DNA from 3 places in the Planococcus sp. TJ-301 genome. Region 1 is predicted to be linked to each of the others. Evidence: riboswitches for the same ligand, from Rfam matches in the RefSeq annotation. Region 1 holds a riboswitch; each other region holds the start of a gene.

Region 1 (9,807 bases):
GCCGAATAATGCGGCAGCATGACGCCGCCAGAACCCAGCCGGATCGTTTTCGTCACAGCTCCAAGATGGGCAATCAGCACTTCCGGACTCGAACCTGCCAGCGTCGCCGCATCGTGATGCTCTGAAACCCAAAAGCGTGTATAGCCCCATTCTTCGGCACGACATGCGAGTTCAGCCGTATTTTTCAACGCTTCCTGCGGCGTACTGCCTTCTGCTATAGGCGACTGATCTAAAATACTGAATTTCAATGACACATTATTCCTCCTTGCTTAGGGTTAATTCACAACATAGCCGACCAAGCGCAATGCATCTTTGACAAAGGAATGGTTTGCGGAAAATATTTCTTCCCGCTGCTGCTCCAAAAACAAATCGTGGCTGCAACCGGTCCATTCCTTGTAGCTGAACTGACCGAGCTCGCGGTCCTGCAGCCAGCGCTTGGCATAACTTTTATCTGCAATCCTGTCATTTCCTGCCGTTTGGACCATAACCGGAATATCCGGAAATCGCCTTTTCGCAGAAATGGATTTTTTCATATAAGAATGCAATTCGCGGTACCAGCCCATCGTCACAGCCGTGCGGTAGGAAGGGTCTCCGCTTTCTGATTCGATCGATTCCGGATTGCTCGTTAAGTCTTCAATTTTCAAACCGTGGTCAATGCGAAGGCTTCCCAACTTTGATAAAGCGGGCGCCAAGACAGAAGGGGTTTTCAGTAAATGGAGCCACGGCGAACTCAATATCACTCCAGCTACCGGAAAAGCTTTTTCGCCCAAAACATTCATCGCGATCGTCGCTCCGAGGCCATGGCCTAATACAAAAACCGGCAGCTCATTTTCCAAAGCAACCGTAATCGCCTGCTCCACTGATTTTTCGTAATCGTTAAAAGCTTCGTTATGCGGCTTGCTGCCCGGAATTCCGCGGCCATGCCCTGGCAAGTCCCCCATGATGACATGGAAGCCTGCAGACCGCCATTGTTCGATCAGCCACGCATATTTCATGTGATGTTCGTATGCACTATGTACAAGGACCATTACCGCTTTCGCCTGTCCTTCCGCTTCCCATTTCCACAAATCCATCATCCCCTTATCTTCATATGAACGCCAATATTTTGACCTTTGCATCGAATTTGATAGGATTAAAGATAGTTATTAACTAATTTGGAGGTTTTCCCATGATTTATCCTTTCCACGGCAAACAGCCAGACATTCATCCTTCGGTTTTTATCGCGGACTTCGCGACGGTTACCGGTGACGTTACCATCGGCGCTGAATCTTCAGTCTGGTTCAATACCGTTATCCGCGGCGATGTCGCACCGACCATCATTGGCAATAAAACCAATATCCAGGATCTCTGTGTCTTGCACCAAAGCCCGAACAATCCGCTGATTCTTGAAGACAACGTAACCATTGGCCACCAAGTCACCTTGCACAGCTGCAAAATCCGCAAAGGAGCACTTGTCGGCATGGGTTCCGTCATTCTTGACGGCGCCGAAATCGGCGAAGGGGCATTTATCGGAGCGGGCAGCCTCGTTCCGCCTGGAAAAGTCATTCCGCCAGGCATGCTCGCCCTCGGCCGCCCCGCAAAAGTTGTCCGTGAACTAAAAGACGAAGACAAAGCAGACATGGAGCGAATCGTCCGCGAATATGCTGAAAAAGGTGCTTATTACAAATCGCTGCAAGAAAAATAAAAAGATTTTCTAGCCGGCCAAAAGCCGGCTTTTTTTAAGCTGCGCATTTTCCTGCAATGCAAACGAATTAATATCCATTATTTTTAGAATATTTAATTATTTACATTTATTCTATCATTTTTCTCCAACTATTCAATGGCTTATTGATGCTGTTCTTATTCAAAAAAAGACGACCGGCAGATTTGCCGATCGTCTTTTCTACTATTATATTAATTTATTCTGCAGCAACGCCTGATTGTTCTTTTAGGATTGCTGCTTTATCCGTACGTTCCCATGGCAGATCCACGTCCGTACGGCCAAAATGTCCGTATGCTGCAGTCTGCTTGTAGATTGGGCGGCGCAGGTCAAGCATTTTGATGATGCCAGCTGGACGCAAATCGAAGTTTTCGCGTACTAAGTCAATCAAAGTGTCTTCGCTTACTTTGCCTGTTCCGAATGTATCGATAGCGATTGAAACCGGGTGTGCTACCCCGATTGCGTAAGCCACTTGGACTTCACATTTGTCTGCAAGGCCTGCAGCAACGATGTTTTTCGCAACATAGCGTGCAGCGTATGCACCTGAACGGTCCACTTTAGTCGCATCTTTGCCTGAGAAAGCACCGCCGCCGTGGCGCGCATAACCGCCGTAAGTATCTACGATGATTTTGCGGCCAGTCAAGCCCGCATCTCCTTGTGGTCCACCGATAACAAAACGGCCTGTCGGGTTGATGAAGTATTTTGTATCCTCATCGATCAAATTAGCCGGAACGACTGCGTTGATGACATATTCTTTGATGTTGCGCTGAATCTGCTCAAGCGTCACTTCTGGGTGATGCTGAGTCGAGATGACGATTGTGTCAACGCGGAACGGTTTATTGTTTTCATCGTATTCGATCGTCACTTGCGTTTTGCCATCCGGACGCAAATATGGAAGGATCTCTTCTTTGCGCACTTCTGCAAGGCGGCGAGCCAGTTTATGTGCCAAGCTGATTGGCAATGGCATCAATTCTTCTGTTTCGTTAGATGCGTATCCGAACATCAGACCTTGGTCTCCTGCTCCGATTTCATCCAATTCTTTATCAGTCATTTGCCCTTCGCGTGCTTCAAGAGCCACGTTGACTCCCGCAGCAATATCCGCTGACTGCTCATCAATCGCTGTCAAAACAGCGCTTGTTTCAGAGTCGAAACCGTATTTCGCGCGTGTATAGCCGATATCTTTAACTGTTTGGCGCACTACTTTTGGGATGTCGACATACGTCGATGTCGTAATTTCTCCCGCAACAAGCACCAAACCTGTTGTTACTGTCGTTTCGCATGCTACCCGTGCGTTCGGGTCTGCTGCTAAGATTGCATCAAGGATGGCATCTGAGATTTGGTCACAGATTTTATCCGGATGTCCTTCTGTTACTGATTCTGATGTGAATAATTTACGGTTTGTCAAAAAAAGCTCCTCCTTATATCCTGCGAGATTGCTCTCGAAATTGATACGGTACTCGTTTTCCCATGTCAAGTCCGTTCCAGCCGAACTGGATTGAACTTCAAGCCGTTGTGGCCTTTGCACACGAGGATTAAGGGCGATTCATAAAAAAATCCCTTCGCTCATAAATAAATGAGGAAAGGAAAAATCATCATAAGCACCTTTCACTCTTATCGTCCAAGGTTGAGTTCCTTGCTTCAGGTTTGGCACCTTCTCTGCAAATGCAGCAGGTTGCCGGGTTTCATAGGGCCTGTCCCCTCCACCAGCTCGGAATAAGAGTATCCGTACAATTTTTCATCATACGGAATGTATATAGTGATGTCAACGTTTTTAGCCAAATAGAAGTGCAAAACTTTATTGATCCACACGATGAATGGATTAATGCCAAATTATTGTTACTTTTTCATGTCACCGGGTTATTAGTATAGACTAATGGCTATAATGTGTTATACTAATCTACGAAATATACAAGCTCCCCATGGCTATGGGAATAACCGAAAAGGAAGGTACATATAAATGAATCCAGTAAACTTCTCAAGCAATTTAAAGGATCTTTTAAATGGCCAAAATATACACGTGCAATTATCAGTTCCACAATTAATCGAAGCAGCCACATCCCGTGGAGAAGCTGTTTTGACGAAAGATGGCGCAGTAAAAGCTGAAACTGGCAAATACACTGGCCGCTCCCCTAAAGATAAATATATCGTAGATGAAGCTATTTCTAAAGATAAAATTGACTGGGGTTCTGTAAATCGCCCGATTTCATCCGAAGTTTTCGAAAACCTGTACGCTAAAGTGCTGGACCACATGAAGCAAAAAGATGAGCTGTTCGTATTCAAAGGATACGCCGGTGCTGATCCTGAATCGCGTCTGGGCATTCAGACCATCAACGAATACGCTTGGCATAACCTATTCGCTCATCAACTGTTCATCCGTCCGACAAAAGAGGAATTGACAAGCCACGAAGCGCAATTCACAATTGTCTATGCACCAACGTTCCACGCAGATCCTGCTGTGGATGGTACGGATTCTGAAACTTTCATCATTGTATCGATGGAGCAAAAAATCATCTTGATCGGCGGAACAGAATATGCCGGCGAAATGAAAAAAGCGATCTTCTCGATCATGAACTACCTGCTTCCTGAACAAGGCATCCTTCCTATGCATTGTTCAGCGAACGTCGGCGAAGAAGGCGATGTAACGTTGTTCTTCGGTTTGTCTGGAACAGGCAAAACAACATTGTCTGCAGACGAAAACCGCAAATTGATCGGCGACGACGAGCATGGCTGGTCTGATAACGGCGTCTTCAACATTGAAGGCGGATGCTATGCGAAAACGATTAATTTAACGCGCGAACATGAACCGCAAATCTATGACGCAATCACGTTCGGTTCTGTACTTGAAAACGTAGTAGTGGATGAAGAAACACGCATTCCGGATTACGCTGACGGTTCTTTAACAGAAAACACACGTGCAGCATATCCGATCCATGCAATCAAAAATATTGTCTTCCCTTCAGTGGCAGGCCATCCAAAAACAATCGTCTTTTTGACTGCAGACGCTTTCGGCGTACTGCCTCCAATCAGCAAATTGACAAAAGAGCAGGCGATGTACCATTTCCTAAGCGGATACACATCGAAACTTGCGGGCACTGAGCGCGGCGTCACTTCTCCGGAAGCGACATTCTCTACGTGCTTCGGGTCACCTTTCCTTCCATTGCACGCGACTGTCTACGCTGAAATGCTTGGCGACAAAATCGATGAGCATGGGTCTGAAGTGTTCTTAGTGAATACGGGCTGGACTGGCGGCGTCTACGGCGTCGGGAGCCGCATGAAATTGTCGTACACACGCACAATGGTGCGTGCAGCAATCAAAGGCGAACTCCACAACATCGAAACGGAACAAGAAGCTGTATTCGGCTTGCAAATTCCGAAAGAAGTGCCAGGTGTTCCTACTGAAGTATTAAACCCGCGCAATGCTTGGGCTGACAAAGCCGCTTACGATCAGAAAGCAAGAGAGCTTGCACAAGAATTCGAAGCGAACTTCAAGAAATTCGGTACTGTCTCCACTGATATCAGTGAACAAGGCGGACCGATTAAAAACTAACTAGGAAAAAGAAGCTATCCATAGCGGATAGCTTCTTTTTTTGCGGCTTTTTTCCTTGAGGTCTTATTCATCCACTTCTTGGCTCTTCATCCACTCAGTCAAAGACCGTGCCGTTTTACGGTTCACGGCTGGCGGGAAGAAGTGCGTATAGTCCGGAAAATACCAGGTTTCGTGCTTTTGACCGTTTAGGATCAACGCTTCTTCCAGCAAAAACGCTTGTGCTGGAAACACGTTTTCATCTTTCAGCCCGTGGATAATTAGAAACGGAGCTTGCGCTTCATTCAAGCGCATCAAAGGATTTCTCTCCTCATACGCCTCCAATGCTGTATTTGGCGTGCCGCCGTAAAGCCGCTTCATCATACGCCGCATATCTGGCCGTTCTTTATACGTCAGTACGGTATCTGTGACGCCTGCCCAAGTGACGACAGACGTAATGTCGTGCCGCAGGACTGCGGTCCATATAGCCATGATTCCTCCACGGGAGAAAGCCAGGATATGGACTGCCTCTGAGCAGAATTGTTTCAGCACGTCGACTGCATAAACCGCGTCCCATCGATCCGCTCCGGCAAATTCATCGCGCCCTTGCCCGCCCCGGTTTCCACGGTAATAAGGTGCAAACACCACAAATCCTTGTGCGGCGAATTGTGCGATCCGCGCCGGCCTGACCATGCCGATTGACTGGATGCCGCCGCGCAGGTAAAGGATGCCGCTATAAGCGCCTCTTTTTTCCGGTTCGGCCAGCAAGCCTTTCACGAGCAATCCTTCTGACCAATAACTGATTTCTGTCAGCCGCACATGCGGATTCGGCGAAGGATACATTTTCTTCGATTTAATCGTTCCATTTTCCAAGATGCTCCACCTTCTCCATGATTGCCTTCATTCCGTCGTCTTTCATTAGAAAACTATATTTGTTATCCGGTTCTAACTCCCCTATGAGCACGATGCCGTCGGTTTCCATCAAGCGAATCTCCTCTAACCGCTGCGCTTTCCCGATAAAGACGGTTTTACAGAACGGACGATCCGTATTGACGCGATATTCCGCGAACCATTCCAATTCTGCGAGAACAGCACCCGTTTCCTCGTATACTTCCCTTATTGCCGCCTGCTGTAAACTTTCGCCAGGCTCCGCCTTGCCTCCCGGAAACTCAAGCCCCCGTTCTTTATGCTTCGTCAGCACCCACTCGCCGCTGAATTTGCAAATAACCAATACGTGCCTGCATGGCGCAGGAAACGATTCTTTTTCAAATGAAAGCTCGCATTCGATGCCGTTCAGATCTATATATTTCATCCACTCACTCCTTGGCTCATAAGAAAAAGCGTGCACTGTCGTTCAGTGCACGCTCCAGTCCTTCTATTTTACTTCTTTTCGCCAAGAAAAGCAGATAACATCCAAGAATGCTTTTCAAGATTCTGATGGATAGCGTTGAACATATCTTCGGTCATGTCGTCGCCGTCTTCAGCAGCCAATTCCATGCCTTTTTTCAGGGATTTCATGACTTTATTATAATCTTTCACGACTGTATCGACCATTTGTTCAGCCGTTTCCTTTGATGTCGCTTCTTTTACGACCGACAGCTCCAATTGCTCTTTCATCGTCGCAACCGGTTTGCCCCCAAGCGCCAATAGGCGTTCTGCGATTTCATCCATATGCAAAGTAGCCTCGTTGTATAATTCTTCGAACTTCACATGCAGCGTGAAAAATGAAGGGCCTTTCACGTACCAATGAAAATTATGTAATTTCGTATACAGCACCGACCATGTTGCCACCTGTACGTTCATTTCTTGGTTTAACTCTTTTGACATATTGCCCACTCTCCTCAAGTTTTGATAAGCTCTTATACTTTATTTATACCTCTCCCCTGCTTACAATAAACATACAGACAATTACCGTGAAAGAAGATGAATCTAATTGAAGACATTCCTCTTAAAGTTTTTCCGCTTTTACCAGCGGTTCATTTCTCCCTTGTCACCGCCAAGCTGCCGCTTCTACCCGACCTGCTCCCATTACGGAATTGAAGCCGTTGAGAAGCATGGTGCATTGAAAGGCGGTTATCTCGCAGTACGCCGAATTTTAAGCTGCCACCCTTTCAATAAAGGCGGCATCGATTTTGTCCCCGAAGAATGGCCACCAAAAAAATGATTGGTGGTTTTTCTTGTGTTTTAAAAAGATTTGCTGTATTATTCGTTAAGTAGTTAAAACGTAATCATTACATTTTGGAGGATAAATTATGAAAAAGTTATTTGCAATCTTATCATCGGCTTTATTATTAGCGGCTTGCGGCACTCCGGCCGGCGAAGAACAAGCACAAGACGGACAGGCGGACGAGTCGAAAGTCCAGGTTTACACGACTGTTTATCCGCTCACATATTTTACGGAACGGATCGGCGCTGAGCATGTCGAGGTTCAATCGGTCTACCCTGCCGGAGCGAATGAACACAGCTTTGAGCCAACGCAACAGGACATGATCAAGTTGGCAGAGGCTGACTTGATGTTCTACGTCGGCTTAGGCTTGGAAGGCTTTATCGGCAAAGCGAAAGATACATTGAAAAATGAAAAGGTCCAATTCACAGCAACATCCGACTCGATCTCGGACGAGGAGATGGATGCAGCAGCTGGACCGCATGAGGATGAGCATGAGGAAGAATCCCACGATAAGGATGCACATGAAGAAGAGCCTGCTGAAGAAGCTGGCCACGACGGCCACGACCACGGCTCAACAGACCCGCATGTCTGGATGTCCCCTGTACTGAGCCAAAAACTGGCAGCATCGATCAAAGAGTCATTGGTTGAACAAGATCCCGACCATGCTGAAGACTACCAAAGCAATTACGATGCATTAGTTGCTGAACTTGAAGAGCTGGATGAATCGTTCGTTGCATTGTCTGAACGCGTCAACAACAAGACATTCTTCGTTTCGCATTCGGCATTCGGCTATATTTCCGAGCCATATGGCTTTGAACAAATTGCAGTCGCCGGCTTGAACAGCCAGGACGAACCTTCCCAGAAGGAACTGACCCAAATTGTCGATCTCGCCAAGGAGGAAAAAATCCAACATATCGTTTTTGAACAAAACGTTTCCTCCAACTTGACGGAAGTCATTCAGAAGGAAGTCGGAGCCGAAGCAGTTGAAATGCACAATCTCGGCGTGCTTACCCAAGAAAACATCGACAACGAAGAAACGTATTTCACGTTGATGGAAAAGAATCTCCAAACGCTTGAAACCATATTGAAATAAACAAAAAGCACTGCGAATCCGATTCGCAGTGCTTTTCTATGTCGTTAGTTTCACTAACCGTTTTGTCAGCCAGTCTTGCCATTCTGCGGCAAGCGCTCGAGCTTCCAGAACTTGCTGGATTGCCTCAGCATTTTTCGGCTGATGGAAATTCACGTTATTGGCATACAACACAGAAACCCCTTTTGGATCCCTTTCGATTAACTCTACCCGGTCATCCGACGCGACCATCCCTTCCTCCAGCACACGGCAAAGATAGCCGGTAAAGCCGGTTATCACCATCTCTTTCAGGAAAGGTGCCATTTCGAGGCGCCGATCGATCGTGTTACAGGGCACGCGGCCTTGCGTCACTTGGACGACAGCTTCGCCGATGCGCAAAACATCGCCGATATAGATGTTTTCTTCCAGCATATCGGTTAGCGTCAGGTTTTCCCCGAACGCGGCTGGCGGCAGCCCAATACCAAACTCCTGTTCCCAGCGTACATAATGTTCGAATGGATAAATGCAGACAGCGCGGTCCACCCCGCCGTGATGCTTCATGTCTGCTACTCCATCGCCATGAAAGCCCTCTTTAGCCAAAAAAGCATGCTGTACCGGTTTTTTGCAAATTGCTGTCAACATTTCTTTGCCTTCTCCATAAAAAAGCTTTTCCGGCATGCCGATAGCAAAATACTTGATTTCAGCCCCTTGGATATTGTTCATCGCCAAGCCCCCTTTTGCGGATTCTCTTTGTTTTATTTTAACATTATGGAATGTTTGGCCAACTGCGCGTTGTTAATCGTTTGAGCGACAATTCCTACCAGGTCATTCAGTGTGCCGATCACCCGCTCCACTTCCGGCAAATGGTAGAACGTGGTCGTTGCCGAAAAATCATAAACGGTATCTTCTTCGGAAAACAAATACACCTTTTTCTCTGTAGCCAGTGCCAGCCCAAGCTCGATATGGCTCCCTTTGCCTGCAGGCAGCAAGATAAAGAACATATCAGCTTCAAGGACTGCGGCTTTTTCAAGCTGCCCGATTGCAGCAAGAGCTTCTGCATTTTCGGCTCTGCTGTTCAAGGTCCAATCATAGGTCTGTTCATGCCCCTGTTCGATCAGCATGCGGCTAAGGTATTTCACCATTTCCTGGTTCGAAAAACTTGATGCTATGTAAAATTTCATGTATTGGTCTCCTTTTCCCGCTTAGCCATTTTTAAGTAGATCTGCACCGCTGTAATTGCCAGCAGCAGCCAAATTATTGGATTGCCAAGGGATATCCCCATAGAGGATGTTCCGCCAAGCAGCGGCAGCACTATTAGCAGAACTAAAAGGTAAAACGTGGAGCCCAGC
Region 2 (9,807 bases), 1.9 Mb from region 1:
TGGCTGAAAGCGATTTGCAGGTCTTCTGGAACGACGATGGGTGCAAATGACATTTCCAGCAACTCATCTGCGCTGTATCCGACCAATTCGGTGCAGCTTGGATTGACGTCGATAAATTTGCCCTCCAGGTCAAATTTAAAAATAGCATCGGGATTGTTATAGAAAAGCGACTCGAAGCGTTCCTGGTTTTCCTGCAGCTGGATTTGAGCGGCCACCTGTTCCGTGACATCAATGATTGTGCCGCATGTCAGCGTCCGGCCGTTCTGGAGCATTTTTGAAGCATGCACTTCTACATACTGCAAAGTACCGTCTTTTCTAAGCGACCTCACACGGTAGCGGTCTTCTTTAGCGCTCCCATTGAGCCGTTCATTGACACTGGCTTTGACAATGTGCAAATCTTCGGGGTGAATCAAATCAGATAATGATACTCCGCCGCCCATCATTTCCTCTTCTGTATAGCCGTTGAGATCGCAGAGCTGCTGGTTTACATAGGAGAAAGAAGGACCGTCTAAAATATACATGGCCACCGGTGAGTTCTGGATCATCGCATCAAACATTTCTTTATGATAAGGATCAAACGCAAAAGATTCTTCGCTAGACCTTGTATTGCTGTTCGTCTTTTTCATGAGCATTGCCTCCTGGCGGTAAAAATTTACGGGTAAATAGGAATGGATCTATTCTGTGAGCCGCTTTTGGGATTAGATTCACGGAAACGGGTTGAGACGGATTTGGATGGAAGAAAATTATTTACTATAAATGTAAATAAAAAAAGTGAATTCACTAAAATTTCTTCCTATTTAAAGTTGATTATACGTCAAATGCCCTTGAAACGACAATGTAGAATGCATAAAAAACAGCGCTAAGCGTTTTGATGTACGGACCTAAAGCAAAACGGGGCAATAAAGAAAATCCCCGCCAGAAGGCAATGCCAGCCTGTCGAGGATTTTTTGGAGTTAAACGAATCCGGGTTGAGGCAGGCCGGTTTTCAGCATAAGTGTAAACTGCTCCGCCGACAGCGGCCGGCTGAACAAATAGCCTTGAATTTCATCGCAGTCGAGTTTCTGCAGCGCCGCCAACTGGGAAGCCGTCTCGACGCCTTCTGCAATCACAGACATGTCCATGCTGTGAGCCATGGAAATTATTGTAGCGACAAGCGCTTTGTCAGCGTGGCTATTTTCTATGTCCTGGACAAACGGCTGCGCAATTTTTAAATTTGAGACAGGAAAACGTTTCAGGTACATCAGAGAAGAATAGCCGGTGCCGAAATCATCAATCGCGATGCCAATGCCCAGTTTCTGCAGCGCCTCCATTTTAGCAATGGCTGCTTCGGCATCGTAGACTGCGACCCCTTCTGTAATTTCAAGTTCTAAAGAAGAAGCGGGAAAACCGGTTTTTTCCAATGCCGTCCCGACGATATCCAAAAGGCTGTTATCCAGAAATTGCAGAGGCGACAAGTTTACGGCTAATTTCAAATGGCGATGTCCATTGTCATGCCAAAGTTTGGCTTGCCGACAAGCGGTAGTGAGCACCCATTCGCCAATCGGCAAAATCAAGCGCGTTTCTTCTGCAAGCGGGATGAATTCGCCAGGAGAGACGATAGCGCCGTCAGCGGATTGCCAGCGGATTAGTGTTTCCATGCCGGTCACCGCACCGGTCGCCGCATTGACTTGCGGCTGGTAATGGAGAAAGAATTCCTCGTGGAGCAATGCCCTGCGCAGCCCGTTTTCCAGTTGGATCTTGCGGCTCAGCGTAGCATTCATGTCTTCCGAGAAAAACTGGAAATTGTTCCGTCCCTGTTCTTTTGCGTGATACATGGCAATATCGGCGTTTTTCATCAATTCCTCGGTCGTCCGCCCATCTTCGGGAAAGACGGCAACGCCAATGCTCATAGAAATATTCAAGTCTTGCCCATTGACGGTGACGGGCTGTTCGACGACGGCCTGGATGCGGCTGATGAGCGGAACGATGTTTTCTTCTTCAGAGATCTTGTTCAGAATGAGAGTGAATTCATCGCCGCCTTGGCGGGAAACGGTATCTTCTTTACGGAGGACCTCCGTAATTTTTTTGGAAAAGCTTTTCAGAAGCATGTCGCCGAATTCATGCCCATACGTATCGTTAACGTTCTTGAAACGGTCTAAATCGACGAAAACGACGGCTACCTTGTGGGAATGGAGCCGCGCTTCGGCCATGGCAACTGTTAGCTTATCAAGGAAAAGGCGGCGGTTCGGCAATCCGCTTAAAACATCATGGTACGCCATATGCTTCATCTGATGCATCGCTTCGTACAATTGTTCGTTTTTGACGCTGAGCTCGGATGTGCGCTGGCCGATTTTCTGCTCGAGCTTTTCATTTAGCCCATGGTATTGATCGAGCAGTCTCCGGTTTTCGGTGAGCGTTAAAACCTGGCGGGCAATGATCAACAGGATTAAAACTGCAGCACCGGCAATCAAACCGTTCATGCCATTTTTTTGTTCGAAGATCATGACCACAAATAAAATCGCCATGCTCAAATAGGGCAACAGCAGTTCAACGCCAGAACTTATTTTGTCGAGCGGCGGAGCCGGTGAAGATATTACTTGTTCTTCAAGCGCAAACAGGCCGGCAAGTGCCATCAGCAGCAGTGCGAGCGACCATAGCGGATCATAGATGGTCCCGGAAAAGTAGCTGCCGGTTGCTGTTGTGTAAAGGTAGATGCTGTCAGCGGCAATCTGGATTAACAAGCTGGCTGCTATCAAATTCAGAACATTGCGGGAGAAAAGCGGGAAAGAGCCTGTGTAAAAGCTGATCAGGCCGAACAGCAGCATTAGGCTGCCGATGGGATAGCTGGCGGAAACGATAAGCGCTAAAACAGAAGCCGGTCCGATTATGAGGTCACGAATGATGAAATGCCAGCTGAGCGCAGTGAACACGGCCATAATGATGCCCATGTCAAAGATGACTTTTAACGGCTGCAGATTTCTCCGTACCTGCCAAAGATGGTACAAAATCGCGGCCAGATAAAAAGCGACTTGCAGAAAATAGAACAGGTCGGTCCATCCCGGGTATTGTATTTCTTTCCCGAGGACGTTTTCTGTGTAAATCCACAGGCCTTCCGCTATCACGTAGCTTAAGCAGCCGAGAGAAACCAGCAGCCAGAAAACTTTTTCCTTGCCGGAAATCTTTCGGTAAACAGCGAACAAGACGGCAGCTGCAACTAAGGGCGCGAAAGCGGAAACCAAATTGATCGCCAGCAAAGTGGCCGGGTCATTGGCTGTACTGTGCAGCACCAAGTAATAGAAAACGCCGATGTGCAGGACTATGTACAGCATGAAAGCATTTTTGATGGATAAACTGGTAATGGCGTTTCACCTCCTTATTTTTTTGAAATGAAATGGCTAGGAATAAAAAATTGTTTTGAAAGTATATTTTTCCTTATTATAGTTAATTATTCCTTAAAATGGAATAAGTTTATTCGCATTTGGAAAACAAAAGAATGGGTTTTTATTCCTTTATTAAGCCTGAAAAGCCAAGGATAAAAGCGGCAAGCGGATTAGTAACATCTACGCCGGATGGAAGATATACTGATGCTAGGGCATTTAAAGTACATACGGAAGGGACGGATGAAGATGGAGAAATACCGCATTGACCAAAGCAAAGGGATGGAGTTCGGCATTTATACGCTTGGCGACCATTTGCCGGATCCGCACACGGGCAACCGCATTACTGCGGGGCAACGGATCAAGGAAATCATCGAAATGGCAAAGCTCGCGGACCAAGCCGGGCTGGATTTCTTCAGCGTCGGCGAAAGCCATCAGGAATTTTTCGCCACACAAGCGCATACCGTCGTGCTGAGTGCGATTGCGCAAGCAACGAAGAACATCAAGGTGGGAAGTTCATCGACGATCATCAGCACATCCGATCCGGTAAGGGTATACGAGGATTTCTCGACGATCGATTTGATTTCGGACGGACGTGCGGAAATCATTGCGGGACGCGCTTCGCGCATCGGGCTTTTTGAACTGCTCGGCTATAATGTCCATGATTACGAAGAATTGTACGAAGAGAAATTCAATCTTCTGCTGGAGATCAACCGGCAGGAAAAGGTCAATTGGAGCGGAAAATTCCGCGCATCGCTGCGCGACGCCGAGGTCATCCCGCGCCCGCACAATGGGTCATTGCCGATTTGGCGGGCAGTCGGTGGCCATCCGTCGAGCGCCATAAAGGCCGGACAGGCAGGCGTGCCGATGATGCTCGCCACACTTGGCGGGCCGGCTGAAAGTTTCGGGCATTCGATTGATGTTTACCGCGAAGCATTAGCTGAAAACGGCTTCGATCCCGCTGAGTTCCCGGTCGCAACTGCCGGCTTTTTCAACGCGGCCGAAACGACGCAGCAGGCATTCGAAGAAAGTTACCCACATGTGGATAAAGGCATGATGCGCACCAACGGCCGAGGTTTTCCACAGCCTCATTTCATGCAAGGCGCGCATCCCCATCATGTGATGAATATCGGCAGCCCGCAGCAGATCATCGAAAAGATTCTCTACCAGCACGAAGTGTTCGGCCACCAGCGTTATATCGCCCAAATGGATTTCGGTGGCGTACCGTTCGGCCGGATCGAGCGCAACATCGAGCTGATTGCGACCGAAATTTTGCCAGCTGTGAAAAAATTCACCGCCATAAAATAACTACAAAACCTAAAAACGGCTCATCCGCAGGGGATGAGCCGTTTTTTCGCGTTCAATCGAATTCTTTCTTTTCCCATTCATCATCCGGAATCTCCAGGTCTTCTCCTGAAAACCGTTCTTCTTTGAACGGGTCGCCGTTCAGGTGGAAGCCGTTCTGCTCCCAGAATCCAGGATGGTTCTCGTCGACAAACTCGATGCCGCGCACCCATTTGACGCTTTTCCAGAAATACAGATGCGGCACGACAAAGCGCAGCGGATAGCCGTGCTTGGCCGTCAGCGGTTCGCCGTCCAGTGAATGGGCGAGCAGCACATCTTCGCGGTCCAAATCGCTGAGCGCGACATTCGTCGTGTAATCGTAATCGCCGTGGAGCATGACATATTGGCTGTTTGGCGTAACGCCGAGCGCTTTCATCAAGTCCTGAAACTTCACGCCAGTAAAGGAATTATCAAAGCGCGACCAGCGCGTCACGCAATGGATGTCGCGCTGCACCGTCGTTTGCGGGAGCTCCAAAATATCGTTATACGACAGCGTCACTTCCTGCTCGACGCGGCCATAGATTTTCAGTGTCCAGTCGTCCATATTGTATTCGGGCACTTCGCCTTCGTGCAAAACTGGAAAGCGCTCGGTCAGCACTTGCCCGGGCGGCAAGCGGTCAGCGAGTGCCGGATCGGCCACCGGCACGCGGGTCCGTTTGATGCGGTCTGCTTTGTTCAACTTCATCTAATCACTCCTCCACACAAAAAAACTCCCCCTCGCGAGAGGAAGAGTTAGGCGCAAAAGCAAGAACAGACTCTCCCTCATCTCTCAAAGCATCGCTGCTTTGTTGGATTTGGCACCATACTAGTCAAACTAGCGGTTGCCGGGCGTCATAGGGCCAGTCCCTCTGCCTCTCTTGATAAGGTTACGTAGTTTTATGTAATTTTTCTGATAAGACTTATTCTATCCAATTGGCCACGGGATGACAATGATGTTGAAGAATTTATTCGAATAAAACTTTTTAGAACGCCGTTCAGATAGAAAAAAACGGCTTTCTTCTATATAAAGAAAATTGGGCAGGTGGACGGATCACAGGGCAGAAAAAAAGAATTTTAAGTTTTTTTAAAAAAGAGTGATCTAAAAATGAACCACGTGCGTTTTGTAGTCAGAATCAAATAAAACACAGAGAAAAAGGAGATGTTCATTTATGAAAGTCAACAAATTATTAGTAGCTCTTCCACTTACACTAGCCCTATTGGTGCCGACAGCGGCATTGGCTGACAGCCACGGATCATCACATTCAACTCCAGCGTCTAGCGAAGTTGGAGCAGGAACAGCAACACCAGCGGGCGAACTTCGCATCGCACTTGATACAGTTTTAACGGAGCATGCATTCTTAGCAGTAGAAGCAATGAGAAAAGGCGTTGACGGAGCAGAAGACTTCGACCAGGCATCTGGCGCATTGTTGGCAAACGCTGACGATTTGAAAGCGGCAGTCGCTTCTGTATACGGTGAAGAAGGCGCAGCTCAATTCGACGAGATCTGGAAATCGCATATCGGCTATTTCGTGGATTACGTAACAGCAACAGCAAATGACGATCAAGCTGGAAAAGACCAGGCTTTGGCTGAACTTGAAGAATACAAAACAACACAATCTGAATTCTTCGATACAGCAACTGAAGGACGTTTGCCAGCAGCAGCTGTGAGCGAAGGCTTGGATATGCACATTGACCAGTTGATCAAATCGTTTGACGCTTACGTTGCGGGAGACTTTGAAACTTCATATGCTCTTGAACGCGAATCAATCCAGCACATGAGCATGTTCGCTGAAACTCTTTCAATCGCAATCACTGACCAATTCGCTGATAAATTTGAAAACACAAACCCGGACACACCGGCAATCGATCTACGCGCTTCTTTGAACACAACGTTCACTGAGCATGCTGGATTAGCGGTAATGGCAATGCAAGACGGTGCTGATGGCGCTGAAAGCTTCGACACGGCAGCTGCTTCTTTATTGGCAAATGCTGACGACTTAACTGCTGCAGTAACATCCGTTTACGGCGAAGAAGCTGGAGCAGCATTCGACGAAACATGGAAATCACACATCGGTTACTTTGTAGATTACGTAGTAGCAACAGGTGAAGACAATGCTGAAGGGCAAGAAAAAGCAAAAGCTGAACTTGACGAGTACATCGTTGAACAAGCAGCACTTCTTGATGGCGCAACTGAAGGCCGTGTACCTGCTGCAGCACTTGAAGAAGGTTTGACTGCACACGTAAGCCAATTGCTAGCATCATTCGATTCTTATGTAGCTGGCGACTATGACGCAGCATACAGCTCTATGCGTGAAGCATACGCGCACATGACAATGCCTGCAGCTGGTCTATCAGCAGCAATCGTTGACCAATTCCCTGAGCAATTCGGTGAAGCAGCAATGCCATCTGAAATGCCTAAAACAGGAATGGGCGGCACTGAGTCATCAACATTGCCATTCATGTGGATCCTTGCAGGATTAATGCTTGCTGGATTGACAACTACGATCGCATTACGCACACGCAAACAACAGTAATCGCAGCATTTGAAAAAGCTAGCCTTAATCGGCTAGCTTTTTTTGTTTTATACTAGTGATTTCTATATGGATCGATGAAGCAGAGAAGTAAAAAAGCATGCACCTGTTGACTACGGGGTACATGCCATTAACCAAACTAAGTCATCTAATTTAATATTCTCATTAAAAGTGTCAGCAGCCTAATCATTATCAAGAGAATAAACGGCAGCTTTCAGGTTCATCCCGTATTCGTTTAAAGCCGGTTCATTGTCTTTAACAATGAAAATCAATAAAAATTTTTTCTCAAAAAGAAAAGCATAAGTATTTTTCAGCCTTCATTATTAATGCTTTAGTTTAAGGAATAATTATTCCGATTTTTCTATACTAGAAAAATAAAAACTTATGGGATAAGAGATTCAAAGGTTTTTTACTTACTCTTTGTTATCCTGATAAGGATATAACTTAATGCCTTGGTTTTGGAAATTTTGCAAAACTGAACATCCAGCAACGTGAATGTGAAAGGAAATTGAAAAAATCACTTATTATTAAGTTTCATCCGGTTCAAGAAAAGATGGGCATTTAATGGAGAAAACTTGATGTTTGAACGTTTGAAAACAATTATCAGCATTCGCAAAGGGAGACAGGAATAACTCGAACGCTTGAAAAAGCTAGCTTAATCGGCTAGCTTTTTTGTGTATTAAAATTCTTTTGGAAGCATAAGCTTCAACGCATGCTGCTTTAATTTCCCACTATTAATTTCCTATCAAACCAGCACAAAGCAACATTTCACTCATCTCTGAAAATCTGATGAAAAATTATATTGATTTAACCTACTTTTAACTTTGAGCAGTAATAATAAACTTATCAACTGTTAGTTATTTACATAATTTCGCATCTAAAGAGAGGGGCGTTTATTATGATGATTGACATCCAAGCTTCAAACATCACTATCATTGAAACGAAAGATCACTGGGATAAGGTAGTAAATGAATTTCCTGTGAAGGATGTTTACTATACTTATGAATATTGCGAATGGAATGCAGAAAAAGAGAATGGACAGGCAAAGCTCGTATTCTTTGAAAATAATCTAGGAAGGGTCATTTATCCTTTTATCCTGCGAGAGATTAACCATTATACAGCAAAACCAATCTACGATATCACCACTCCATACGGATATGGGGGACCGTTGATTTTTGGGAATGCGAAAGTTGTGGAAGAATTCACTAGCCGATTCCATGCGTATTGCTTGGAAAAAGATATTGTTTCAGAAATCGTTAGGCTGCACCCTCTCTTGAATAATGCCAGTTACCTAAGCGGTTACTGCAATTTAAATTACATCCGCAAGACCACTGCTGTCGATTTATCAGGAAGTTTATTGCAAATCCAGCAACAATACAGCCAAATGACTAAGCGGAATATTAAAAAGGCTTTATCCAACGATCTCTATTGCAAAAAAGTTGATAAGAGCGACGAAAATATTGAAATTTTCTTGAACTTATATAATGCAACTATGAAGCGCAAAGAGGCAGCCGATAGTTATTATTATTGCTTTTCGGCTATCCAAAAACAGCTTGTAGATACCCTCGTCTCCAAATCATATCTCTTATTTGTATACTTAGGGAAAAAAGTCATAGCTGCAGCCATCCTCTTGGCCACAAAATATTTTGCCCATTACCATTTGGGTGCTTCGGACAAAAACTATTTAGATCTGCGGCCAAATAATTTGCTCTTCAACTTCATGGTGATATTATCCAAAAAAATGAAGTGCAAATTATTGCACTTAGGCGGTGGTTACCGGGAAGGAGATAGTTTGTTCCAATATAAAACATCTTTCACCAATGGCAATAATTACAAATATTTTTTGGGGACAAATATTTATAATCCGGAGATTTATGCTGAATTAGTAGCCATGACAGCAAGCCGGTCCCTCTCAGTAGACGGCTATTTCCCGTTATATCGGAGCATTTGAGAGTGAGCAAGATGATTGGTCAAGCTTGATAATACTTGGGAAGAGGTGGCAGGTATGAACATTCAAGGGAAAAAAGTGACGCTGCGGGCTTTGGAAAAATCCGATATGGAGAGTTTGAGAAGTTTTCATAACGATCCGGATATCGGTTATTTGCTTGGAGGGTGGTCCCACCCCATTTCGTCGGACCAGCAGAACAAGTGGTTTGACAGCCTAGCATTTGACGGCCATCACTTGCGTTTTGCAATCGATACCCCCAGCGATGGCTTTATCGGCATTTCAACCATAACGAACATCGATTTCAAAAACCGTTCCGCTTACCATGGCATCCTGATTGGAAAAAAGAATATGCAGGGCCACGGATACGGACGGGATACAGTGATGGCGACCATGAAATATGCATTCGAAGAACTGCAGCTGCACCGTTTGGATGGAGATATTGTCGAACATAATGTCCCATCTTATAATCTCTACGTCCAAAAATGCGGATGGCGGGAAGAAGGCAGAATACGTGAGCATGCCTATAGGAACAACCGGTACTACGATCGGATTATCGTGGGCATCCTAAAAAGTGAATATGAAGAACTTTGTGGGCAAAGCAATTACTGGATGGAAGAAGAAAGTGGACAGCCAGTAAATCGCTGAAGCG
Region 3 (9,807 bases), on a different contig from region 1:
GATTGCTTTTATCGAAGCGACGCAGGAGAAAGCGTGGCAGAAATACGTGCGGATGTATGGGCAGGAGGCGCCGAACAAGCTAAATAAACGCCTAGCGCAGGAAATAAATACGAACGGCTTATTGTATGTACTCCGCAACGGTATCCGTGACAGGGGGACATGGCTCAAGATTGCGTCGTTCCGTCAAGAGTCGAATCGGAACACCGATGTCATCCGTGCCTACGAGCAGAACCGATTGACCTACACCCGACAATTTTATTATTCGGCGCATAACCGCAACTCCATTGACCTCGTAATCTCCCTGAATGGACTTCCGATTGTGGCCATTGAGCTTAAAAATCAGGCGAAGGGGCAGAACGTCGACAATGCGAAGACGCAATTCATGTATGACCGTGACCATCGGGAAGCTTGCTTCCAGTTCAATAAGCGATTCCTAGTATATTTTGCTGTCGATTTGTATGAAATATGGATGACGACAAAGCTTGCTGGAAAAGAAACCTTCTTCCTTCCCTTCAATCAAGGGTCTAACGGTTCTGGACAGGTCGGTGGGGCTGGCAACCCTATGAATGAAGCAGGTTATTCAACGGCCTATCTGTGGGAAGAGATACTGCAGAAAGACTCCCTCATGGAGATTCTGCAACGCTTCCTGCATCTCGATGGTGACCCGAAAAGAGGGCGCCTTATCTTCCCACGATTCCATCAGCTTGATGTGGTTCGAAAGCTGACTACAGATGTGAAGGTAAACGGGAGCGGCGGGAATTACCTCATCCAGCATAGTGCCGGCTCCGGGAAGTCGAACAGCATTGCCTGGTTGTCCTACCGATTGGCAAGTCTCCATGACCTTTCAGATACCCCTTTGTTCACCTCGGTCATCATCGTGACTGACCGGAAGGTGTTGGATAACCAATTGCAAGAAACGATTTCAGGCTTTGACCATCAGGCGGGGTTGGTGGAGACCATCGGGGAAGGGAAATCTTCACGTGACCTGTTAAATGCAGTGAATGACGGGAAGAAAATCATTATTACTACCCTACAGAAGTTTCCGGTTATTTACGATGAAGTCGAGAACAACAAGGGACGTCGTTTTGCCATCATTGTCGACGAAGCTCACTCTTCACAGACTGGTGACAGTGCAAAGAAACTCCGTACTGCTCTTGCTGATACGGAAGAGGCTTTGAAAGAATATGCGGAGATGGAAGGTTTTGAAGAGGCGAGCCAGCTCGATGCCGAAGACCGTCTCGTGCAGGAACTTGCTAGTCATGGCCGGCATGACAACATGAGTTTCTTTTCCTTCACAGCGACCCCAAAGGAAAAGACACTTGAAATGTTCGGCACCCGGAATAGTGATGGTTCCTATCATCCTTTTCATGTTTATAGTATGCGTCAGGCAATTGAGGAAGGTTTCATTTTAGACGTGTTAAAAAATTACATGACATATGATACCTCCTATAAGATTGCGAAAGATACCCCGGACAATCCGGAAGTGCCGACAAGTAAAGGTGTAAAAGCTATACGGAGATTCCAGTCACTTCACCCACATAATTTACAACAGAAGACCGCAATCATGGTAGAACAGTTCCGAGACATTACAAAGAATAAAATAGGTGGCAAAGCAAAAGCGATGGTTGTCACCGCTTCACGCCTTCACGCTGTGCGTTACTACCATGAATTCAAGCGTTATCTCGAATCGAAAGGGTATACTGACCTTGATATTCTCATCGCCTTCTCTGGTGTTATAAATGACAGTGGGGTGGAATACAAGGAAAGCGGTATGAATCAGGCAAAGGACGGCAAAAATATCTCAGAAGACCAACTTAAAGCTCAGTTCAAGACTAATGATTTCAATGTATTGATTGTAGCGGAGAAGTATCAGACTGGATTTGATGAACCGCTTTTGCACACAATGTTCGTCGACAAACGTTTATCGGGTGTAAAGGCTGTACAAACCCTTTCCCGACTGAATCGAACGCATATTGGGAAAGAAGATACATTCATTCTTGATTTTGTTAATACAGCAGATGAGATACAGGAAGCATTTACACCGTATTATGAATCAACGAGTCTGGATGAAGCTATCGACGTCAATATGATTTATGATATTCAGACGAAAATCCAAAACTATAAGCTCTACAATACCGAGGATATAACTAAATTCCTTAAGATATATTATAAAAAGGGAACGCAAGGAGATAAAGAGCTTGGGGCAATGACGAGTCTTTTGAAACCGGTTCTGAAGCGGTACGGCGACTTGTCGGAGGAAGAACAGTATGAGTTTCGGATTTCCATTCGAAACTTCAATAAATGGTATGCATATATCATTCAAATTGCCCGGATGTTCGATAAAGAATTGCATCAGGAGTATGTCTTTACTTCTTATCTCGATAAGTTTATTCCGGGAGTCACTACGAGCGATATTAGCATAGAAGACAAGTTGAAGCTTGAATACTTTAAACTTAAAGAAACATTTAAAGGTGATATTACATTAAATCCTAATACAGTAGATAGCATTCTCGTCAATCCAAAAGAAATCGAGACAGCCGTCAAATCAATCGAGGAAGACGAACTTTTGGAAGAAATTATTCAGCGAGTAAACGATAAATTCCAAGGGAACTTCACCGAAGGCGACCGAGTTATACTAGAAGTGCTCTATAAGGCAGTTAAGCAGGATAAGCGCTTGAAGGCCTCAGCCAAAACTAACGACTCTGAAATTTTTGAGCAGAGTATTTTTCCAGACTTCTTCCATAAATCTGCAATGGACAATTACGAAAAATCAACGAAGTCTTTTGAAAAACTTTTCCAGGACTCCGAATTTTACCAATCGGTTATGGAAATTGTTGCGAGGGTAGCATATAAAGATTTGAGAAGTGAAAAGTAAAACCATTTTGACTGAGAAACTATACAATAAATGAAGAGTTATTGTGAACATAATTATTAGACACATTGGTGTCAGGAGGGAACGGTCAAATGAAAAGAGAAGAGGTTTTAGCTGCCCTTAAAGCAGGAGAATTTGATGGACTAAACCATACGTATCAACCTTACACTACTGGTTACAGTAAAAATAGTTATCAAGATGAAATTAGTGTATCACATGGGACTATTGAGTTAACGAGAATTACTACTGGAAAATTCTTCGATGGAAAGGAAAATGAACGATTTGAAGAGAGCAAAACGGATGTGTTAAGTGATTCTAAAGCGGTTGATTTTATTGAAAGACGTCCGTATTATTTTGCGCAAAGAAGACCCGATTTGTTTTAATGGAGTACTTTAGTTTCTAAGATGCCTTCGGAGTAAATGCGGTGTGTAGTCCATATTCAAAAGAACTGGGCTATTTTTTATAAGACGAATTGTAATATTAAGTGCAACACCCTAAAAACAAAAAAGGGCCCATGACAGATTCGTGTAAAATGTAAGTTACCACACCAACACTACACGGAGGTTCTGTCATGAGCTACGTCCATCTTACCATATCGGAACGCGTCAAAATAGAAACCCTAGCGGATTTGAATTACTCGATCCGTGAAATAGCCCACAAATTGGGACGTAGTCCCTCTACCGTTTCGCGGGAAATGAAGCGTTGCGAAAGTGCAGGTCCTTATCAAGCAGAATCAGCTCAGGAAACTTATGCCGGCAAGAAAAAGCGCTGCGGCGCGAAGTCCAAAGGGACAGAAGTAACAGTGGCCACTGTCCAGCAGAAGCTTGACGAGACCTGGTCCCCGGAACAGATTGCCAACCGGCTATTCGAAGGAAGGCTGTGCTTTAAAACCATTTACCGCTGGATCTACGAAGGGTTGATTCAGGTGCCGCTAACTGTACTGCGGCAGAAAGGCAAACGGCGGAAACCACAGGAAACGCGGGGCCGTTTTACCATTGGGACACCCATTGCCAAACGACCGAAAGAGGTCCGGAAACGGGAGACCTTCGGTCACTGGGAACTGGATACCGTTGTCTCCAGCCGCGGAAAAAGCAAAGCCTGTGTGGCCACCTTCATTGAACGGAAAACCCGCTGGTATACCGCCGTCAAAATGGTGGACCGTACCTCAGCCTCCATGGAGAAGGCGGTTCATACCTTGTGTCAACTCATTCCGGAGGACGGCTTTCTCACGGCAACCACCGACCGGGGCAAAGAATTCAGCTGTTACAGCTCGCTTGAAAAAGATCTGAACATCCAAGTGTATTTTGCGGATCCGTATTCTTCCTGGCAGCGTGGAAGCAACGAAAATGGCAATGGTCTTTTGCGTGAATTCTTTCCAAAGAAAACCGATTTCGCCAGCGTCAGTGAAAGTGAATTAAACGAAGCACTCATGGATGAAGTGTTGCACTTAATTTGACAAACTATCAAAAGTATAAAAGCATTAAGTGGAGAAGAGAACAAGATAGTTGTAAAATGTAGGAGATTTTTTTATGGGATATTTTGAAGACGTATTGGCCAAGTCAAAAAAAGAAGTGGACATTGAAAAATTGAAGCTCGATTTGAAAAGATTTTTTATCATAAGAAGAGAAACATATTCAGAGTTAGAAGGTTCAACTAATTATTCGAATGCTTTGCAGTCGAAAAGAGAAGAGATTGTGAATGATGTAAAAGACTTCTTAGAACCAATAGGTTATGAAGTCGCGTTACTTGAACATCCTCAGATGCAAGGAGTAATAGGTATAGAAGCGAGAAGTGGAAGCGAGAGTTTCAGTTTAAGGTTTTCTGACGAAAAATCTTTCGTATTTAATCGCCCTGGACACTTTTTCGTTAATTTTTCATTAATAGATGTTAGTGAAGAAAGATGGTTAACATTGGGAAGTGAACAAAATGACGAAGTTACTTTGATTGGTCACTATTCTGGCGGAGATTTTGAAACACTGAATCAGGCAAAAAAAGATGTGGAGAAAGAAATAAATAGTTTCCGCGAAAAACTTAACAATGCCTATACTCCGGTAGTTCAAATTCAAAACACTGAAAATGACTTCATTTTTGAAGACTTTCAAAAAGCCTTGGAAGATATTGATGAAAATTAGAAAAGATAATGCGGAATAGCACTCTGAAAAGGGTGCTATTTTTGTTGTTTAATTATGGAGTATCATTTTAAAATTACGATTGACCAAGAAGAGACTCGCAAACAGATTAATAAGAAATTAGATGAAGCTATCCAGCAAGTTCTCTTTACTTGGGATATAAACGAAATGGCGAAACGAAACTGTATGAGTAAGTCATTCTTAGTAAACGAATTTTTTGATGATCCGCGGATGAAGTTACTGGAGCGACGGAAAGATAAAAGTAAGTGGTTTTGGTTTTATGAGGAAAGCTTGGTAGTGATGAGAGAAATAATGGATACTTGGTAGTAACTAAATGCGTGGACAGACAGTGATTAAAAGCGACAAAAATCTTTTGATTTCTTGAAACGAAATTTTTTTCATAAAAAAGTAATATCAGACATACCCATTTTAAAGCACTCAGGAGGTCTTCTAACGAGAAGTGGTTTTTAATAGTAATTAGGCCTAAAAAAAGTATCTAACTCTGTTTAGATGGTCCTAAAGGACTTTGAATAGGTGTTTTTTGACGCATGTGCATGACATTTCTTCCCGACATATCGTTGTCTTTTTGTAAATCCGTCTGGGGTGTACAAGTACTTAACCAGTGGTATAGTATAAAAAAGATACAAAATCAACTTCTAAAAGGTAGTTGTCGTAACTTCAAAGCGAGACAGCTTACCAGCTACTTTTTATTGAAAAGGAAAATACTATGAAATTCTATCACAGTACAAAATCTGAATATGCGGCTTCTATTGTCGATGAACAGGTAATCAATCCAAGTTATTATGATTTAGCTGCCTATCTCCGAGAAGTCATTCTGAATGGTTGGTTTGAGAAAGATGAGTTTGTAGATACTAATCAATTATTAATTCCTCAAAAATTCACTGATGCCGAAGGCAATGAACAATATGTGAGTTGGCTAGGAGTTGGAGTATATTGCTTTGTAGAAACAGATTTAGAGCAAGCACTAGAATATAGTGCCAATCATGATGCAATTGTGGAGATAATTGTAGATGAAAAGCTGTGTCAAGGAACCAATATTTTTAATATGGATTCACGGCTGAACAGAAAAAAACTTAAAGAATTCGTTGTTAATGATTTGAAACAACTTGAAGATATGCAACGACCTGAAGATAAGGGGTATGCTCGACAATTCCGAGAATTATTAGAGGCTTGTCTAGACAACAACTTTCGAGGAACACCTCATGCAGCTGGTTTAATAATTGATTTATACATGATGTTAGTCGAAAACTTCAAGATAATTAAGTGTACTTTTACCCATGGTGGAGGGAAAAAAAACAAAGATCCCTGGTTTACTCAATATGTAGCCATAAAAGATACAGAAGTAATTATCGGATTGAATCAAATCTAATAAAAAAATTAGGGGTGATTGTTATGTTGAACAGTGAACAACTCATGAAACTAAATGATATTTTTCATTCCGCTATAAAACCGGTTATGCAAGAAAATGAAGAAAAACTAAGTAGTTTTATGAACGAAGTTCAAGAATACAGAGAATTTGCTATGGTGAAAAAAAATCAAACGCAAAAAGTGGAAGAGCTTTTATTTGATAGCATATATAGTCAGATGTTATTTCCTTCTTCAACTAAAAATGTTAAGAATCAAACAGGAGAAATTGCTGAAGAAAAGAAGCTGCGTCAAAATGTTAAGTTGAATGTAGAAGTTAACCATACTTTTTTAAATTCAGCCGACCATACAATTTCAGCAGTTATGAATACAATAATTAATAAGGATGTAGTAACAACGAATGTATCAAAAGAAGTCTCATTAGCGGCTTGAATTCTAAACGATTTCTTTAAAGGAGTATTAAAATGGAACCAGTTATCACATTTAGAGGGTATTCAATTGAGAAATTAGTCTTTACGAAAGAAGAAATGGATTTCGATGAAGAATTTGAAGACCAAAAAGATAAGGATTTAAGTCTTTCTCTAAATTACGGAGTCACAGAAGACTTTAAAGAAGGAAAAGTTGAGTTGACTGTTCGTATAAAAAATACAGAGAACGATATTAAGATATCACTCAAAGTTATTGGAGATTTTGAAATTAATAATCTTGATGATATTGATCAAATACACCAGTTCTTATCAGTTAATGGTACTGCTATACTCTATCCTTATGTACGGAGTATTATATCGATGGTGAGTAGTTTAGACTCGCATGATGCAATTTTATTGCCAACAATCAATACAAGTAATTTTGGTCAAGATTAAGACGTTACTTTTAATTCTGGCAACACTCCGGCAACATTGAAAATAGCTTTGTATAGTTTTCTGTAAATAAGAAAAAAGAAAACCTTCTATATAATAGGTTTTCTAGTATGCCATCCCATCCTATATCTGTCGCTAGTCAATGGGCGGCATGATGTAAATCATCAGCCCTTCCGGAAAAACTCCCTCTCACTAAGTGAGAGGGAGTTTTTCTATTCTGTTGAATAAAATATTAAAATGATTTTCTGAAAATGTGTTGTAATGAAATGGATCGTCTGATATTGTATTAATCACATCAGATTACTCGGTATTAAATTTCCGAGTATACATAAATTCTTATCTAGAGAAGTGGAGGGACTGGCCCTTTGAAGCTTCGGCAGCGGAACTAATTGGAGAACATTCCGATTTGTAACTGTGCCAAATCCAGCAGGTGCCCTAGACAGCACTTGAAAGATGAGAAGAGCCGGACCGTGAGCCCCTCTTCTTAATTATGGAGAGGGGGCTTTTTTCTATTCAATGGATTGAGAAGAGTGAGGAGTAAAAGGTATCGAACCGCCGAAATGTTTTACATCATTTCCAGTTTATAAAATTGCCGCATATGCAACTGGTTTAGATTTGTCAGGGGCAGAGTAAAATAATGAAAAACAAGGAGAGATAGCAAATGAAAAAGCGTTTAATTGGTGTGTTGAGGCTTTCAGCTTCCCTATTATTAGCGGGCTGCGGCAATGATCAAGCTTCCGGAAGGGATACGAAAGAAGTGCGGGTCGGTTTCGGAGTTGGCACTTATGAGCAGCAATTCAAAGAAGGCATCTTGCCCATCTTAGAGGAGAAAGGGTACACCGTTGATACGACAACCTTCTCTCAGAATATGCAGTTGAATCCGGCAATGCAAGAAGGTTCAATTGATGCGAGTATTTTTCAGAGTACAGCTTATATGGAAGGGATGAATGATGAATTAAACATGAATATGACCGGTATTGCTTTTGTGCCGAGTGCCCCTCAAGGATTATATTCTAAACATCATCAATCCCTGGATGAAGTGAAAGACGGATCAACCGTAGGGGTGCCGAATGATCCGGTAAACCAGGAAAGAGCGGTGCGTATTCTTGAGGAGTTGGGATGGGTGACTGTCTCGTCTGATGCAGGGGTGACTGATTTCAACCTAAAAGGTGTTGAAACAGCCGATTACGACATTGACATTAAAGTATTAGACCCTGCTCAAATTCTAGTATCACTGCAGGACATTGACTTTGGGGTCGTCAATGGCAATTATATTGCCAATGCTCCGGACCGGAAAATTACAGATGCCCTCAAGATTGAAGATACACCTGAGCAGCACCGGATTGTTGTAACGATTGAGGAAGAAAACGAGGATACAGAATGGGCGAGAGATTTGAAGGAAGCATATGAATCAGAGGAATTTAAGGAATACATCGAGTCGAATGAACAATATGACGGGTTCATCTTAACAGAGGAATGGGATCAATAAATAAGAACCCGTATTAGAAAAAGAAAGGTGAAGTGTACATGGATATCACAGCAGATAAGACCTTTGAAGAGCGTTTGCAGTTACTGACACATACGGTTGCCTCATTCTCAGAAAGAGCAGCCGAAAACGATCTTGAAGGAAGGTTTCCATTTGAGAATTTTAAAGAACTGAAAGCAATCCATTATCCTTTATTGACGATTCCAGCGGAGTACGGAGGAGCAGGCATCTCATTATATGAGATGCTGCGCTACCAAGAAGTTATCAGTAAGGCTGATGGATCCACAGGATTGTCCATCGGCTGGCACATGGGAATCATTAAAGATCTGGGAGAAAAGAATAGATGGAAAGAGTCTATGCTGAAAAAACTATTTGACGATATCAGAGAAAATGTGACATTGATCAATAACTGTGCGACAGAAAAGCAAACAGGAAGTCCGACAAGGGGAGGAAAACCTTCTACAACAGCTAAAAAGGATGGACGGCATTGGGTTATCGATGGAAGGAAGACGTTTACGACAATGGCTCCCGTATTGGATTATTTCAACGTAACAGCTGCGATTGAAGAGACAGGTGAAATTGGATTTTTCCTCATCCCACGCTCAAAAGTAGGGGTAGAGATCGAAGAAACGTGGGATAGTATAGCCATGAAAGGTACAGGGAGCCATGATTTGATATTGAATAACGTCAAGCTTGAGGAAGACTCATTAGTCGAAATTCTCGAACCTGGAAAAAAACAGGCAGCTGGATGGCTGCTTCATATTCCAGCATGCTACCTCGGCATTGCACAGGCAGCGCAGGATTATGCCATCAGTTTTGCAAAAGAATACTCGCCGAATAGTCTTAACGGTCCGATTATAGAGCTGCCGAATGTTAAGCAAAAGATTGGCCAAATCGAATTGGAACTAGTCAGAGCGAGACATTTTCTATATTCTGTAGCGAAGCAGTGGGATGAGTCGAATGAAGAGGAACGATCAAAGATGAATCCGGAATTGGGAGCCGTGAAGGTAGCTGTCACCAATTCAGCAATCACCGTTGTTGATTTGGCAATGAGGGTAGCAGGTGCTCATAGTT

What was found. Region 1 has a riboswitch for S-adenosylmethionine ahead of metK (methionine adenosyltransferase). Riboswitches for the same ligand answer to the same signal wherever they lie in the genome.
Region 2: another riboswitch for S-adenosylmethionine. It lies ahead of AC4EHJ_RS09350 (sulfite oxidase-like oxidoreductase); the one in region 1 lies ahead of metK (methionine adenosyltransferase).
Region 3: another riboswitch for S-adenosylmethionine. It lies ahead of AC4EHJ_RS11070 (MetQ/NlpA family ABC transporter substrate-binding protein); the one in region 1 lies ahead of metK (methionine adenosyltransferase).

The regions. Positions count from the first base shown of each region.
Region 1 covers NZ_JBZDOH010000001.1:11,348-21,154, reverse strand. Annotated here, with positions in the region: gene AC4EHJ_RS00180 (LLM class flavin-dependent oxidoreductase) at 1-254, opposite strand, end outside; gene AC4EHJ_RS00175 (alpha/beta hydrolase) at 276-1,076, opposite strand; gene AC4EHJ_RS00170 (gamma carbonic anhydrase) at 1,169-1,684, shown strand; gene metK (methionine adenosyltransferase) at 1,899-3,104, opposite strand; SAM riboswitch class I at 3,308-3,419, opposite strand; gene pckA (phosphoenolpyruvate carboxykinase (ATP)) at 3,657-5,246, shown strand; gene AC4EHJ_RS00155 (alpha/beta hydrolase family protein) at 5,310-6,095, opposite strand; gene ytkD (RNA deprotection pyrophosphohydrolase) at 6,076-6,534, opposite strand; gene AC4EHJ_RS00145 (Dps family protein) at 6,603-7,049, opposite strand; gene yidD (membrane protein insertion efficiency factor YidD) at 7,156-7,386, shown strand; gene AC4EHJ_RS00135 (metal ABC transporter substrate-binding protein) at 7,475-8,482, shown strand; gene AC4EHJ_RS00130 (MOSC domain-containing protein) at 8,519-9,181, opposite strand; gene AC4EHJ_RS00125 (nucleoside 2-deoxyribosyltransferase) at 9,214-9,639, opposite strand; gene AC4EHJ_RS00120 (hypothetical protein) at 9,636-9,807, opposite strand, start outside.
Region 2 covers NZ_JBZDOH010000001.1:1,902,574-1,912,380, reverse strand. Annotated here, with positions in the region: gene AC4EHJ_RS09365 (sensor domain-containing protein) at 1-626, opposite strand, end outside; gene AC4EHJ_RS09360 (putative bifunctional diguanylate cyclase/phosphodiesterase) at 954-3,308, opposite strand; gene AC4EHJ_RS09355 (LLM class flavin-dependent oxidoreductase) at 3,606-4,664, shown strand; gene AC4EHJ_RS09350 (sulfite oxidase-like oxidoreductase) at 4,717-5,379, opposite strand; SAM riboswitch class I at 5,460-5,567, opposite strand; gene AC4EHJ_RS09345 (copper amine oxidase) at 5,849-7,213, shown strand; gene AC4EHJ_RS09340 (GNAT family N-acetyltransferase) at 8,109-9,161, shown strand; gene AC4EHJ_RS09335 (GNAT family N-acetyltransferase) at 9,216-9,803, shown strand.
Region 3 covers NZ_JBZDOH010000002.1:14,220-24,026, forward strand. Annotated here, with positions in the region: gene AC4EHJ_RS11035 (type I restriction endonuclease subunit R) at 1-2,875, shown strand, start outside; gene AC4EHJ_RS11040 (hypothetical protein) at 2,965-3,255, shown strand; gene AC4EHJ_RS11045 (IS30 family transposase) at 3,444-4,328, shown strand; gene AC4EHJ_RS11050 (hypothetical protein) at 4,402-5,004, shown strand; gene AC4EHJ_RS11055 (hypothetical protein) at 5,729-6,391, shown strand; gene AC4EHJ_RS11060 (hypothetical protein) at 6,415-6,819, shown strand; gene AC4EHJ_RS11065 (protein-export chaperone SecB) at 6,852-7,250, shown strand; SAM riboswitch class I at 7,581-7,707, shown strand; gene AC4EHJ_RS11070 (MetQ/NlpA family ABC transporter substrate-binding protein) at 7,909-8,736, shown strand; gene AC4EHJ_RS11075 (acyl-CoA dehydrogenase family protein) at 8,775-9,807, shown strand, end outside.